DNA from 2 places in the Nonomuraea sp. NPDC048916 genome. Region 1 is predicted to be linked to the other one. Evidence: riboswitches for the same ligand, from Rfam matches in the RefSeq annotation. Region 1 holds a riboswitch; the other holds the start of a gene.
What was found. Region 1 has a riboswitch for thiamine pyrophosphate ahead of thiO (glycine oxidase ThiO). Riboswitches for the same ligand answer to the same signal wherever they lie in the genome.
Positions count from the first base shown of each region.

Region 2: it holds a riboswitch for thiamine pyrophosphate, as region 1 does, so the genes downstream of both, AB0C16_RS28630 (cytosine permease) here and thiO (glycine oxidase ThiO) in region 1, are expected to answer to the same signal.

Region 1 covers NZ_JBEZFS010000023.1:26,137-33,420, forward strand. Annotated here, with positions in the region: gene AB0C16_RS24320 (polyprenyl synthetase family protein) at 1-939, shown strand, start outside; gene thiE (thiamine phosphate synthase) at 962-1,597, opposite strand; gene AB0C16_RS24330 (Rv2175c family DNA-binding protein) at 1,575-1,949, opposite strand; gene AB0C16_RS24335 (FAD-dependent oxidoreductase) at 1,980-3,149, opposite strand; TPP riboswitch at 3,202-3,318, shown strand; gene thiO (glycine oxidase ThiO) at 3,308-4,492, shown strand; gene thiS (sulfur carrier protein ThiS) at 4,489-4,689, shown strand; gene AB0C16_RS24350 (thiazole synthase) at 4,730-5,437, shown strand; gene pknB (Stk1 family PASTA domain-containing Ser/Thr kinase) at 5,524-7,284, shown strand, end outside.
Region 2 covers NZ_JBEZFS010000030.1:32,997-40,280, reverse strand. Annotated here, with positions in the region: gene AB0C16_RS28635 (excinuclease ABC subunit UvrA) at 1-1,560, shown strand, start outside; TPP riboswitch at 1,696-1,809, shown strand; gene AB0C16_RS28630 (cytosine permease) at 1,800-3,134, shown strand; gene AB0C16_RS28625 (methylated-DNA--[protein]-cysteine S-methyltransferase) at 3,112-3,672, opposite strand; gene AB0C16_RS28620 (PAS domain S-box protein) at 3,758-5,635, shown strand; gene AB0C16_RS28615 (ATP-binding protein) at 5,692-6,210, shown strand; gene yidC (membrane protein insertase YidC) at 6,194-6,841, opposite strand; gene AB0C16_RS28605 (DUF6412 domain-containing protein) at 6,890-7,111, opposite strand; gene AB0C16_RS28600 (hypothetical protein) at 7,113-7,284, opposite strand, start outside.

The sequences.
Region 1 (7,284 bases):
GAGCTGCTGTCGGGGGGCAAGCGGCTGCGTCCCGCGTTCTGCTACTGGGGCTGGCGGGGCGCGGGCGGCGCCGAGCTGCCCGAGATCTTCACCGCGGCGGCGTCGCTGGAGCTGTTGCAGGCCAGCGCGCTGGTGCACGACGACGTGATGGACAAGAGCGACCTGCGCAGGGGCATGCCGTCCGCCCACCGCCGCTTCGGGTCGATGCACGAGAAGTCCGGCTGGCACGGCTCGGCGGAGCAGTTCGGCGAGGGCGCGGCGATCCTGCTGGGCAACCTGCTGCTGATCTGGTCGGGCGAGATGTGGCGCACCAGCGGCCTGCCGCCCGAGTCGCTGGCCGCGGCCCAGCCGGTCCACGACCACATGCGCACCGAGCTGATGTGCGGTCAATACCTCGACCTGCTGGAGCAGGCGGGAGGCGAGAACACCTTCGAGTCGGCCCTGCGGGTCGCCCTCTACAAGAGCGGCAAATACTCCGTCGAGCAGCCGCTCCGGCTCGGCCTGGTGCTCGCCGCGGGCGGGCCCGCGGCCTGGATGGACGAGCTGTGCACGACGTTCGGCACCCGGGTGGGCATCGCCTTCCAGCTGCGTGACGACGTCCTGGGGGTGTTCGGCGACCCGGCGCGCACCGGCAAGCCGGCCGGCGACGACCTGCGCGAGGGCAAGCGGACGATGCTGGTCGCCCGCACCCTGGCCGCCGCCTCCCCCGGGCAGGCGGAGACGGTGCGCCGCCTGCTGGGCGACCCCGACCTCGACGCGCGGGGCGTTTCGACGCTGCGCGGCATCATCGAGGACACAGGCGCGCTGCGGGAGTGCGAGGACCTGATCGGCGACTACCTCTCCGAGGCGCTCGCCTCCCTGGACAAGGCGCCGATCACGGCGGAGGCGCGGGCGGCCCTCGCGGCGCTGGCCGTCGCCGCCACCTCCCGCCGCACCTGAGCGCGCCGCCCGGCGACGGCGGTCAGGGCGCCAGGCGCTTGGCGAACTCGGCCGCCGCCGCGCCCGGGTCGTCGGCCTCGGTGATGGCCCGCACCACGACGACCCGGGTGACGCCGTGGGACATGACCTCGTCGAGGTTGGCCAGGTCGATGCCGCCGATGCCGAACCACGGCCGGTCGGTGCCGAGCGCGGCCGCGTGCCTGAGCAGCGGCGGGCCCGGCGCGTGGCGTCCGGGCTTGGTCGGCGTGGGCCAGATCGGGCCGCAGCAGAAGTAGTCGACGCCCTCCTCCACCGCGGCGGCGGACGCCTCGGCGGTGGAGTGGGTGGACCTTCCGATGAGGACGTCGTCGCCGAGTATCTCTCGCGCGACCCTCACCGGCAGGTCGTCCTGCCCCAGGTGGAGCACGTCGGAACGGGCGGCGTAGGCGACGTCCGCCCGGTCGTTGACCGCCAGCAGCCTGCCGTGCCGGTCGCAGGCGTCGCGGAAGACCTCGAGCAGTGCGAGCTCCTCGCGCGCCTCCAGCCCCTTCTCCCGCAGCTGGACGATGTCCACGCCGCCCGCGAGCACGGCGTCGAGGAAGTCCGCCAGGTCACCGCGGTCGCGGCGGCCGTCGGTGCAGAGGTAGAGGCGGGCGTCAGAAACCGAGGGCCTGGGCACGCCGCTTGACCTCCGTGTGGCGACCGGCCCTGATCGCCTGGACGGGCGAGCCTGGCAGGGAGTCGTCGGGTGTGAAGAGCCAGCGCAGTGCCTCGACGTCGTCGTAGCCGGCGTCGCGCAGCACGGTCAGGGTGCCTGGCAGGCCCTTCATCACGTCCTTTCCGTCGAGGAACACCGCGGGCACCTGCGGCCCGCCTCCTCCCCGGCGTACGCCGAGCAGTTTGTGGTCCTTGAGGAGTTGTTTGGCCCGGCCGATCGAAAGGTCGAGGCGCTCGGCCACTTGGGGGAGAGTGAGCCACTCGTCAACGAGCTGGTCGGTCTCCCGGTCGATCTGTGCAACAGAAAGCGTCACGAAACCACAACTACCACATGCCGTGCTTGCTCAAACAACACAATCCCGTAGAGAGACATCGGGATCTACCAGGCGTTCCGTGTCAAGCCGGCGGCCGTCGGCGATGATCCGGCGCCCCTGGACGAGGTCGCGGGGCCGGTCGACGGCGAGCACCGCGGCCAGGGCGCCGTCGGCGGTGAGCCAGCAGGCCGACCACTTTCCCGCAGGTCCGCCCCGGTAGAGCAGGCGGGTCCCGGCCTGGTGGTGACCGGCGTACTGCAGCATGTGGCCGAACTGCTCGGACCAGAAGTAGGGCACCGGGTCGTACACCGCCTCCTCCCCCAGCAGGGTCGCCGCGGCGACGTCGGGGGCGCTGAGCGCGGTGTCCCAGTGCTCGACCCGGAGCCGGACGCCGAAGCGGCGCGACCACCAGGCGGCGCAGTCGCCGACCGCCACCACGCCGGGCAGCGAGGTGCGCAGGCGCTCGTCGGTGACGACGCCGTTGTGCAGGTCGATGTCGGCGTCGGCGAGCCACTCGACGGCCGGGCGGACGCCGATGCCGGTGACGACCACGTCCGCCCGGACGAACTCGCCGCCGGCCAGCCGCACCCCGCCCTCGTCCACCGAGCCCACCATGGTGTTCAGCCGCAGGTCGATGCCGTCGTACCAGTGCAGGGTGCGGGCGCCGATCTCGGCGCCGACGGCCTGCGCGAGCGGGGCGGGACCCGCTTCGATCACGGTGACCGCGCATCCGGCCCGGCGCGCGGCGCTGGCCACCTCGGCGCCGATCCAGCCGGCCCCGATGACGGCCACGCGGGCGCCCCGCACCAGCAGGGCGCGCAGCTCCAGCGCGTCGTCGAGGGTGCGCAGCACGTGTTGCGGGCCGTCTCCGGGGAGCATGACAGGCTCGGCCCCGGTGGCGATGACCAGGCCGTCGTAGCCGAGCTCGCCCTCGCTGGTCACCACGGCGCCCGGCCGCAGCGAGGTGGCCGTCACGCCGGGCCGGAAGTCGACCTCCAGCGCGGCGAGGTCGGAGTCGACGAAGCTGGAGTCGGCGTCGCCGAGCAGCACCGCCTTGGACAGCGGCGGCCGGTCGTACGGCCGGTGCCGCTCCTGACCGACGAGCGTGATCGCGCCGCCGAAACCTCGCCCGCGCAGGGCCTCGACGCTGCGCACGCCGGCCAGGCCCGCTCCCACCACCACGACATGCCTCACGTTCATGACCATAACGGGGGCGGTGCCGGGCCGGCGCACCGAGGCCTTAGGGTGGAGGCGCATGACGCGCGGGAGTCCGGCCGTGACCGGGCTGAGAGGAAGGCTTCACCGGGCCTTCGACCGCAAGACACCTGATCCGGATCATGCCGGCGAAGGGAGCGCGAATGGACGTGATCGTGGGTGGCGGCGTCGTCGGGTTGTCGGCCGCCTGGCGGCTGAGCCGCGCCGGCCGGGCCGTGACCGTGGTCGATCCGGCCCCGGCGATGGGAGCCTCACACGCCGCGGCGGGCATGCTGGCGCCGGTCAGCGAGGTCGCCTACACCGAGCGGCCGCTGCTCCGGCTGGGCGCGGCCTCGCTGCGCAGGTGGCCGTCGTTCGCCGCCGAGCTGGCCGCCGACGCCGGTCTCGCCCCGGCCGGCGACCCGGCCGAGGCCGCCCGGGCCGGGCTCGACCTGCGCGCCGACGGCACACTCGACGTGGCGTTCGGGGCCGACGACCTGGCCGCGCTGGACGAGCTCGCCGCGTACATGGAGAAGCTGGCGCTGCCGGTCGAGCGGCTGACCGGGCGCGAGTGCCGCCGCCTGGAGCCGATGCTCGCGCCGTCGGTGCGCGGCGGGCTGCTCGCGCCGGGCGACGCCTGGGTGGATCCGCGCCGCGTCACCGCGGCGCTGCTCGCCGCCCTGGAGCGGCGTGGCGTGCCGCTGGTGCGGGCCCGGGCCGGCGAGCTGCTGCGCGACGGCGGCACGGTCGTGGGCGTACGACTGGAGCCGCCCGGCGGGCCTCCGGAGATCCGGGCCGAACGGGTCGTCCTGGCGGCCGGGGCGTGGAGCGCCGGGCTGGCCGACGTCCCGGTGCGCCCGGTCAAGGGCCAGATCATGCGGCTGCGGTCCGCCGAGCCGCTGCTGGGCCGGTGCGTGCGGGGCACGGTGCACGGGGCGCCCGTCTACCTGGTGCCGCGGGGCGACGGCGAGCTGGTGGTCGGCGCCACCCAGGAGGAGCTCGGGTTCGACACCCGGGTGACCGCGGGCGGGCTCTACGAGCTGCTGCGCGACGCCAGGGAGCTGGTGCCGGGGGTGACGGAGCTGGAGGTGGCCGACGTGGTGGCCGGGCTGCGGCCGGGCACCCCGGACAACGTCCCGATCATCGGCCCGAGCGCCACCCCCGGCCTCGTGCTGGCCACCGGTCACCACCGGGGCGGGGTGCTGCTGGCGCCGCTGACGGCGGCCATCCTGCTGGGCGAGGAGACCGAGCTGGCCGGGCTGTGCTCGCCGGCGCGATTCGACGACACAGGGGCCCCGCGGCCGGTGACCCCCGGCCGGGCCGCGACCGCACACATGGAGGAACCATGAAGGTGACGATCAACGGCAGCGCTCGCGAGGTGCCCCACGGCACCACGGTCGCGCAGGCCGTACGAACCCTGACGAGCGCCACCACCGGCGTGGCGGTGGCCGTCAACGACGAGGTGGTGACGCGCGGCACGTGGGAGACCACGGCGCTGAGCGACAGCGACCGCGTCGAGGTGCTGACGGCGGTGCAAGGTGGATGACCTCGTCATCGCCGGGGAGAAGTTCTCCTCGCGGCTCATCATGGGCACCGGCGGCGCCCCCTCGCTCGAGGTGCTCGACCAGGCGCTCGTCGCCTCCGGCACGGGCCTGACGACGGTCGCGATGCGGCGGCTCGACCCGGCCGCGCGCGGCTCGGTGCTCGACGTGCTGCGCCGGCGCGACATCAAGGTGCTGCCCAACACGGCGGGCTGCTTCACCGCGGGCGACGCGGTGCTGACCGCCCGGCTGGCCCGGGAGGCGCTCGGCACCGACTGGGTCAAGCTGGAGGTCATCGCCGACGAGCGGACCCTGCTGCCCGACCCGATCGAGACGTTCGACGCGGCGGAGCGGCTGGTGGCCGACGGGTTCACGGTGCTGCCGTACATCGGCGACGATCCCGCGCTGGCGCGGCGGCTGGAGCAGGCGGGCTGCGCGGCGGTGATGCCGCTCGGCGCGCCCATCGGCTCGGGCCTGGGCATCCGCAACCCGCACAGCATCGAGCTCATCGTGGAGGCGGCAGGGGTGCCGGTGATCCTCGACGCGGGCATCGGCACGGCGAGCGACGCCGCGCTGGCGATGGAGCTCGGCTGCGACGCCGTGCTGCTCGCCACGGCGGTCACCCGGGCGCAGCGGCCCGACCTGATGGCGGCGGCGATGAAGGGCGCCGTCGAGGCGGGCCGGCTCGCCCGCCAGGCGGGCCGCATCCCGCGCCGCCGCTACGCGGAGGCGTCGTCGCCGGTGGGCCCGTGAACGGGCGGTAACGGAGGGGCACGTCTCGGCATCGGTTTCGGGTGGTCAGGCCCTACGGGTGGCAAATCGCCCGTAAACTCAGCGGGGTGGACACGACGACTGCGGACCCCCTGGTCGGGCGGCTGCTCGATGGGCGCTATCGGATCGAGTCCCGCATCGCGCGGGGCGGCATGGCCACCGTCTACCTGGCGCTGGACGTCCGGCTGGACCGTACGGTCGCGCTGAAGGTCATGCACCGCTCGCTCGCCGAGGATCCGGCGTTCGTGCGGCGGTTCATCGGCGAGGCCAAGTCCGTGGCCAGCCTCTCGCACCCCAATGTGGTGCACGTCTTCGACCAGGGCACCGACGGTGACGTGGTCTACCTCTCGATGGAGTACGTCCCGGGCAGGACACTCCGCGACACCCTGCGCGACCGGGGCCGGTTACCCGCGCGGGAGGCGCTGGAGATCATGATCCCGGTGCTCGCGGCGCTGGGGGCGGCCCATCAGGCCGGGATGGTCCACCGCGACGTGAAGCCCGAGAACGTCCTGCTGACCGACGACGGCCGGATCAAGGTCGTGGACTTCGGGCTGGCCCGGGCGATCGAGGCGACCAACCAGACCCGCACCGGCGTGATGATCGGCACGATCGGCTACATGTCGCCGGAGCAGGTGATGACCGGCGGCGCCGACGTGCGCAGCGACGTCTACGCGGCGGGCATCATGCTGTTCGAGCTGGTGACCGGGCAGCAGCCCTATGACGGCGAGACGCCGATGTCGGTGGCCTACCGGCACGTTCACGACAGGGTCCCGGCGCCGTCGTCGCTGGTGCCCGACGTGCCGCCGCTGATCGACACGCTGGTGGCGCACGCCACGGCGCGCGAGCCGGCCGACCGCCCGGCCGACGCCACCGCCATGCTGGTGGCGGCCGTCGACGCGCACCGGATGCTGCCCCGGCTGACCAACCCGCCGGTGCCGCAGCCGGGGGCGCACTCGCAGGCCCATTCGCAGGCCCACTCGATGCCGCAGGCCGCGCCCGCCCACACACTCATCCAGCCGCGCGTCGAGGTGCCGCCGGAGCAGCCGCCGTCCGGCCACCGGCGAGCCGGGTTCCGGCCCAACTGGTTCCTGGTCACGCTGGCCGCCGTCATGGTGGTGGCGATCGCGCTGACCGGCTGGTACGTCTCGCAGACCAAGCTCGTCACCGTGCCCGGCAACCTGGTGGGCAAGAACATCTCGGTGGCCGAGAGCAACCTCATCGCGCGCGGTTTCAAGGTGCGGAGGGCGCCGGGCCAGCATGACGAGAAGATGGCCGAGGGCCTGGTGCTGAGCACCGACCCGGCCTCCAATCAGGAGGTCGAGGGCGGCGCGACGATCACGCTGGTGCCCTCGCTCGGTCCCAAGCGGGTGCTGGTGCCCAAGGTCGCGGGCATGACCGAGGGCGACGCCCGCACCGCCATCGCCAGCGCCGGGCTCGAGGTCGGCACGGTCAGGCGACTGCCCAGCCATCAGGTCGAGCGCGACAAGGTGATCCGCACCTCGCCGCAGGTGGGCGAGAAGGTCAAGGAGGGCTCGAAGGTCGCCGTCTACGTGAGCGCGGGCTTGGTGATGCCCGACGTGGGCGGCATGCCCAAGGACCAGGCCGCCGCCTACCTGCAGCAGCAGGGCTTCCAGGTGCAGGTCAACGAGGTCGACGACGACGCCGAGCCGTGCACCGTCATCGCGCAGTCGCCCAAGGTCAACGCGGAGGTCGACCCGGGCTCGCCGGCGATGATCACCGTGGCGCGCTGCCAGACCGACTTCTGGGACTGGTTCCGGGGCGACAACGAGGCGAGGGACGACCAGGAGTTCCGGATCGTCCCCCAGGTG
Region 2 (7,284 bases), on a different contig from region 1:
AAGGACCGGGAGGCGATGCAGTCGCACATCCGGGCGTTCGTGGACCGGGCGGTCACCTTCACCACCTGCCCCGAGTGCGGCGGCAGCCGGCTCAACGAGGCGGCCCGCGCCTCGCGGATCGGGGGCATCAACATCGCCGACGCCTGCGCGATGCAGATCAGCGACCTGGCCGAATGGGTCCGCGGCGTCGACGAACCGTCGGTGGCGCCGCTGCTCGCGACGCTGCAGCAGACCCTCGACTCGTTCGTGGAGATCGGTCTGGGCTACCTCTCGCTCGACCGGCCGTCGGGCACGCTGTCGGGCGGCGAGGCGCAGCGCACCAAGATGATCCGCCACCTCGGCTCCTCGCTCACCGACGTCACCTACGTCTTCGACGAGCCCACCACGGGCCTGCACCCCCATGACATCCAGCGGATGAACGACCTGCTGCTGCGGCTGCGGGACAAGGGCAACACGGTGCTCGTCGTCGAGCACAAGCCGGAGACGATCGCGATCGCCGACCACGTCGTCGACCTCGGCCCCGGCGCCGGTACGGCGGGCGGCGCCGTCTGCTTCGAGGGCACCGTCGAGGGGCTGCGGGCCGGAGGCACCCTCACCGGCCGCCATTTCGACGACCGGGCCGCCCTCAAGGAGACGGTGCGGACGCCCACCGGCACGCTGGAGATCCGCGGCGCGGCGGCGCACAACCTGCGCGACGTCGACGTCGACGTCCCGCTCGGGGTGCTGGTCGTCGTCACCGGCGTGGCCGGCTCCGGCAAGAGCTCGCTCGTGCACGGGTCGATCCCCGCCGGCGCGGGTGTGGTGTCGATCGACCAGGGCGCGATCCGCGGCTCGCGACGGAGCAACCCGGCGACGTACACCGGACTGCTCGACCCGATCCGCAAGGCGTTCGCGAAGGCCAACGGTGTGAAGCCGGCGCTGTTCAGCGCCAACTCCGAGGGCGCCTGCCCCAACTGCAACGGCGCCGGCGTCATCTACACCGACCTGGCGATGATGGCCGGCGTCGCCACCACCTGCGAGGAGTGCGAGGGGAAGCGGTTCCAGGCATCGGTGCTGGACCACCACCTCGGCGGCCGCGACATCAGCGAGGTGCTCGCGATGTCGGTGACCGAGGCCGAGGAGTTCTTCCGGGCCGGCGAGGCGCGCACGCCGGCCGCGCACGCCATCCTCAACCGGCTCGCCGACGTCGGGCTCGGCTACCTCAGCCTCGGCCAGCCGCTCACCACGCTGTCCGGCGGCGAGCGGCAGCGGCTCAAGCTGGCCACCCACATGACCGAGAAGGGCGGCGTCTACGTCCTCGACGAGCCGACCACCGGCCTCCACCTCGCCGATGTGGAGCAACTGCTCGGCCTGCTCGACCGGCTCGTCGACTCCGGCAAGTCGGTCATCGTCATCGAGCATCACCAGGCGGTCATGGCGCACGCCGACTGGATCATCGACCTCGGCCCAGGCGCCGGCCACGACGGCGGCCGGATCGTCTTCGAGGGCACACCCGCCGACCTCGTCGCCGCCCGCTCCACCCTCACCGGCGAGCACCTCGCGGCCTATGTCGGCACCTGACCGAGGCGCACGCGGACATCGTGAGACGCGCGCGGGCTCGTCTCGTGGCACGACCGCGCCTCGCCCGGCGGTGGCCGATCTCGGACGAATGGTGCATCATGGGGGCGCGAGCTGGGGTGATCTCGGTTCGCTGATCCATCCCCACGCGGGAGCTCGGGGCGCACCGGGCTGAGAGGGCGACCGAGGCCGTCGCCGACCGCATGAACCTGTCCGGGTAATGCCGGCGTAGGGAGAGTGCGATGTCCTCTGTCGTCGACGAAGTCCCCCTGACCCTCGACGGAGAGCCCCCCAAGACCCTCGGACTCCTCGACCAGGGCGCCCTGTGGGCCAACCTGGCGGTCAGCCTGCTGGGTTTCTCCGGGGCGTTGTTCCTGCTCAACCCCCTCGGCGACGCACCGCTGACCGTGACCGCCGCGCTGGTGGCCGCGTTCGTCGGCAGCCTGATCGGCACGACCATGGTGGGCCTGGCCGCCATCCCCGGCACGCAGACCGGGCGGCCGTCGATGGTGCTGCTCCGCGGCCTGTTCGGGGCCAGGCTGTCCTACATCCCGACCGTGCTCAACATCGTGCAGATGATCGGCTGGGGCGCCTTCGAGCTCTGGGTGATCTCCATGGGCGCGATGGCCGTCTTCGGCGACGCCGTGCCGTACGCGGTGTGGGTGGTCGTGGCGGGCATCCTGACCACCGCGCTGAGCATCTGGCCGCTCGGCGCGGTCCGGTTGCTCCGCCGCTACGTCACGATCGCCGTGATCATCTCGCTCATCTGGTTCGCGGTGGACTTCCTGGGTGAGGCCACACCGCAGGCCGGGGGGTCGTGGACGGCGTTCGCCCCGGCCGTCGACTACGTGATCGCGCTGTCGGTCTCCTGGGTGCCTATCGCCGCCGACTTCGCCCGGCACTCCAGGTCGAGCCGGGCGGCGTTCACCGGCGTGGTCGGCGGCTACACACTGGCCCAGGTGGCCTGCCTCGGGCTCGGCGTCTACGCGGTGGCGATCGCCGGGACGGCCGCGGTGACCGCCGACAACACCGCGGTGTTCGGGCCGTTCGTCGCGGCGCCGCTGGGCGCGTTGTTCTTCGCCGTGCTCGTGCTGCGCGAGGCCGACCAGTCGTTCGCGAACGTCTACTCCACCACGATGTCGCTGCAGAACCTGATGCCGCGCGTCGACCGGCGGGTCATCTCCATCACGATCGGTGTGCTGACCACGGCCATCGCGCTGGTCGTCAACGTGGCGTCGTACGGCGCGTTCCTCGGTGTGATCGGCGCGGTGTTCGTGCCGATGTTCGCGGTGCTCGCGGTCGACTACTTCCTGCTCGGCGGCGCCCGGCGGTGGAACACCGAGGAGGACGCCCCTTCCCGGTGGTCCATGCTGTTGCCCTGGGCGCTGGGCTTCGCCGCCTACTGGCTGACCACCTCGACCCCGACGGTCGAGCAGTGGGACGGCTTCTGGGCGGCGGCGCGCGAGGCGATCGGCTTCACCAGGGAGCCGTGGATGAACGGCGCGCTCGGCGCGGCGCTGGTGGCGGCGCTGGTGACGCTGGCGAGCGGCGGTCTCAGGCGCGCGACTCGACGGTGAGCAGGTGGCGCTTGGCGGCCGCGCCTCCGGGGTAGTCGCCGAGCACGGCCTCGCCGGGGACGACCCGGTGGCACGGCACGATCACGCAGACGGGGTTGGAGACGACCGCGTTGCCGACCGCGCGCAGCGCGCGCGGGCGGCCGATGCGCTCGCCGATCTCGGCCAGCGTCGTGGTCGTGCCGTAGGGCACCGCCATCGTCTTCTGCAGCACCGTACGGGCGAACGGGGTGGCGAGGACCAGGTCGACCGGGCTGGCGAAGGCTCTCAGCCGGCCGGAGAAGTAGGCGTCGAGCTCTCTGCGCACCGGGTCGAGCCGCCCCGGATCGGGCCCGATGAACGTGCCGACGTGCTTGATCACCCGCTCGAACACGAGGTTTTCGTCGTCGAAGCTGCAGGCCACGATGCCCTTGCCGGACACCGCGAGGACCAGCCTGCCCACGGCCCCGTCGTAGGTGCCGAACGCGATGTCGGGCGGCGCCTCCCCGCGGTAGGTGGTGGAGGTGACCCTGAGCAGTGCGTCGATGTCGCCGCCCGGCATTCCCTCACCTACTTCCCGCCCGGAGAGGCCGTGACCGCAGCGTATCGGACGGATCGCCCGACGGAAGCACCGCACCGCAGGCACTATGGGAGGCGTGGGTGACGACTGGGCCGGGAGTGACGACGAGATAGCGCGCGCGGCGCTCCACAGCTCGCCCAATGCGATCATCGCGCTCGACCGGGACCAGACCGTGCTGGCCTGGAACCCGGCGGCGGAGCGGCTCTTCGGCTGGACGGCCGGCGAGTTGCTGGGCCGCAGGGCGCCGATCGTGCCGGGGGAGCTGACCGCCGAGCACAACGCGGTGCTCGAACACGTGCGCACGGGCGGCCAGGTGACGCTCCGCACCAAGCGGTTACGCCGCGACGGCAGCGTGGTCGATCTCAGGGTCGACACGAGCGCGCTGCTCATGGGCAGCTCGGTGGCGGGCTACGTGTGCGTCCACCACCTGACGGAGGCCGACGAGGCGGCGCGCGAGCGCATGGCGCGCCGGGCCAGGCTGGTGCGCCGGCTCACCGACGTGGTCGGCGACATCAACGCCGAGCTGGAGCTGCCGGCCGTGCTCGACCGGATCGCGGCCAGCCTGACCGAGCTGACCGGCGCCGACGCCGGCGGGTTCGTGCTCATCGAGGGCGAGCGGCTGCGCCTGGTGAGCGCGCACCAACTGCCCGACTCGCTCAGGGACGCGACCGCCGATCTCCGCACGAGCCTGGTCGACAGGCTGCTGCGCACCGGCAAGACGGTCCTGCTGGAGTCGAACGGGCTCGGCGACCTGGTGTGGGCCCGGCTCAACGGGCTGCACACGATCGCCCTCGGCCTCGCCGCGGTCGGCGGCCGCCCCTACGGCGCGCTCTACGCGCTGTTCGCCAAGCGCAAGCCGGGGCATCTGGAGCTGGAGCTGCTCGAACTTCTCGCCGGGCATGCCGGCATCGCCGTGGGCAAGACCATGGCCTACCAGGAGGCGGTCCGCCAGCGGGCGCACGAGCGGGCGGTGTTCGACGCGAGCGCCGACGGCATCGCCGTGCTCGACCGCGCGGGCCTGGTGACCCAGTGGAACCCCGCCGCGGCCGAGCTCACCGCGCTGCCCGCCGACGCCGTGCTGGGCGGGCCGCTGCCCTTCCCGTTGCCCGAGCCGGGCGAGAAGATGACCTTCCAGCTGGAGACCGGGCGCTGGCTCGACGTGGTCAGCGCGGAGATCGAGGAGACCGGCGAGGTCGTCATCGACTTCCGCGACGTGACCAGGGCCAAGGAGCTGGAGGAGGCCAAGGACCTCTTCCTGGCCACCACCAGCCACGAGCTGCGCACCCCGATCACGATCGTGCGGGGCTTCGCCAGCACGCTCGACTCGCGCTGGGACAAAATGAGCGACCCCGAGCGCCGCTCCGCCGTGCACACGATCGCCGAGCGGGCCCGTTCGCTGGGCCAGCTGATGGATCACCTGCTGCTCGGCTCCAGGGCGGGCGCCGACGAGGTGCCGGTGCGGATCGAATCCTTCGACCTGGCCGAACGCATCCACGCCGCCACGCTGGGCCTGCCCGTGCTGTCCGACAAGCACCGGGTGGATGTGGTCATCCCAGACGGGCTGCCGCCCGTCATGGGCGACGCGCTGGCCACCGACATCGTGCTCGGCCAGCTGCTGGAGAACGCGTTCAAGTACTCACCCAAGGGCGGGCTGATCAGCGTCGAGGCCTGGCCCGAGGACGACTCGGTGGTCGTGGTCGTCGACGACGAAGGGGTCGGCATCGCCCCGGACGACCGCGATCGGGTCTTCGAACGCTTCGTCCAGGTCGACAGCGGCGACCGCAGGAGGTTCGGCGGCGTCGGCCTCGGCCTCTACATCGTGCGCAGCCTCGCGAGGGCCCAGGGCGGCGATGTGAGTGCCCATCCCCGCTTCGGAGGAGGCACCCGGATGCGCCTCGTCCTGGCAGCCGCTTCCACTATCGGAACCGACACACCGATGCGGTAACGAGGTGGTCACGGTTGCGCTCATCTATCGTCCAATGTGTACAAGCTGTGATCGGGATGCGGTTTCTGGGGCCAAGGAACGGGGCATTTCGGTCGTACCGGGGAGTGTTCCCGCGGGGGGCACTGGGAGACGGGGAGGTGGGTGTGTCAAGCGTGGTGTTGCTGCCGTACGCGCCGTCCAGTGTCGCCGTTGCCCGCCAGCGTCTGAGCACTGACCTGCGGGATTGCGGGGTTTTCAGTTCCGCCATAGACGATGCCGTTCTGGTGGTCAGCGAGCTTCTCAGCAACGCGCTGCGGCACGCGCATCCGTTGCCGTCAGGCATGGTCAAGGTGGCCTGGCTGCGAAACGAGGACCACATCGAGGTAGCGGTGAGCGATGGAGGCGCGGCCACCGAACCACGCGCCGGCCGCCCCACCCTGTCCTCGCTGGGAGGCAGGGGGCTGGGCATCGTCGAGTACGTCGCGGAGAGCTGGGGGGTTCGCCACGAGGGTGACACGACGACGGTGTGGGCGATCCTGCCCGCTCCCGACGGCACGCTGAACGGGCAGGTCCACGCCCTCAGAGAGGCCGGTTAGCCAGCACCGCGCGCTCGCCCGCGGTCCACGCCGTGGAGACGAGCAGGTAGAGCCCCGCGGCCAGCGGCAGCACCGCGGCGGCCAGAACCGAGCCGAACGGCAGGAGCGGCATGACCTTGCGCAGCGGCTCCGGCTGCCCTTCCGGCATCGAGGCCCGTATCGTCCGTGCGGACAGCCAGGCCACCAGCGCCATCAGCACGATGACCGCAGCAAAGACCGAAACCGGCCAACTGATCAGACCGTAATTAGCGATCAGGCCGGCCGCCTGTTGCCCCAGCGGCGCGCCCAGCAGATCGTGCCCCGCCAGCGCGGTGGGATGCGTGGCGACCCGGTACATCAACCACGTGAACGGCAACTGCGCCAGCCCCGGAAGAATCCCGGCGAACGGCGAGGTGCCCTCCTTCGCGTAGAGCGCGGACGCCTCCTCGCTCAGCCGCCGCGGGTCGCGCGCGAACCGCTCGCGCAGCTCGCGGAGTTTCGGCGCCAGCCGCTCCCTGACCCGCGCGTGGCGCGCCTGCCTGACGGCCGGCGGCAGCAGGAGGAGACGTACGGCCAGTGTGAACAGCACGATGGCGAGAGCGGCGTCGCCCCCGGCGATGCCGATGACGAACGCGACAAGAGAATCGATCATGAGCCCTTCGATCAGGAAGATGGATCAGGGCTCGCGAACGAGCCCCGCTTACCGGGAAGCGGGGCTCGGTGAGGGTGCTCGTGGACGCGGGCGTCCGGCCGCGTCTGGGTCACGCTGGCGCTGGAAGGCGGTGCGCCGGGAGTAGACCAGCGGGAAGCCCGGCGCCTCACGACGGGCGACGGGCAGCACCCTGGCCGCCCAGACGGCCAGCAGCATGATCGCCATCATGGTGACGCCGATGAGCCACGGGTCGAGCAGGAAAAGCGTCATGTCAGCGCGACGAAGAGGACTTGCCCACCATGGTGACCGCGATGAAGACCAGCAGGCCGACCACCCCGATGATCAGCGCGATCTTCAGCAGGCCCAGCACCATGGGCAGGATGAAGTTGAACAGCACGAAGAGCGCCAGCAAAGCGCCCAGCACGAGCATGATGACTCGACTC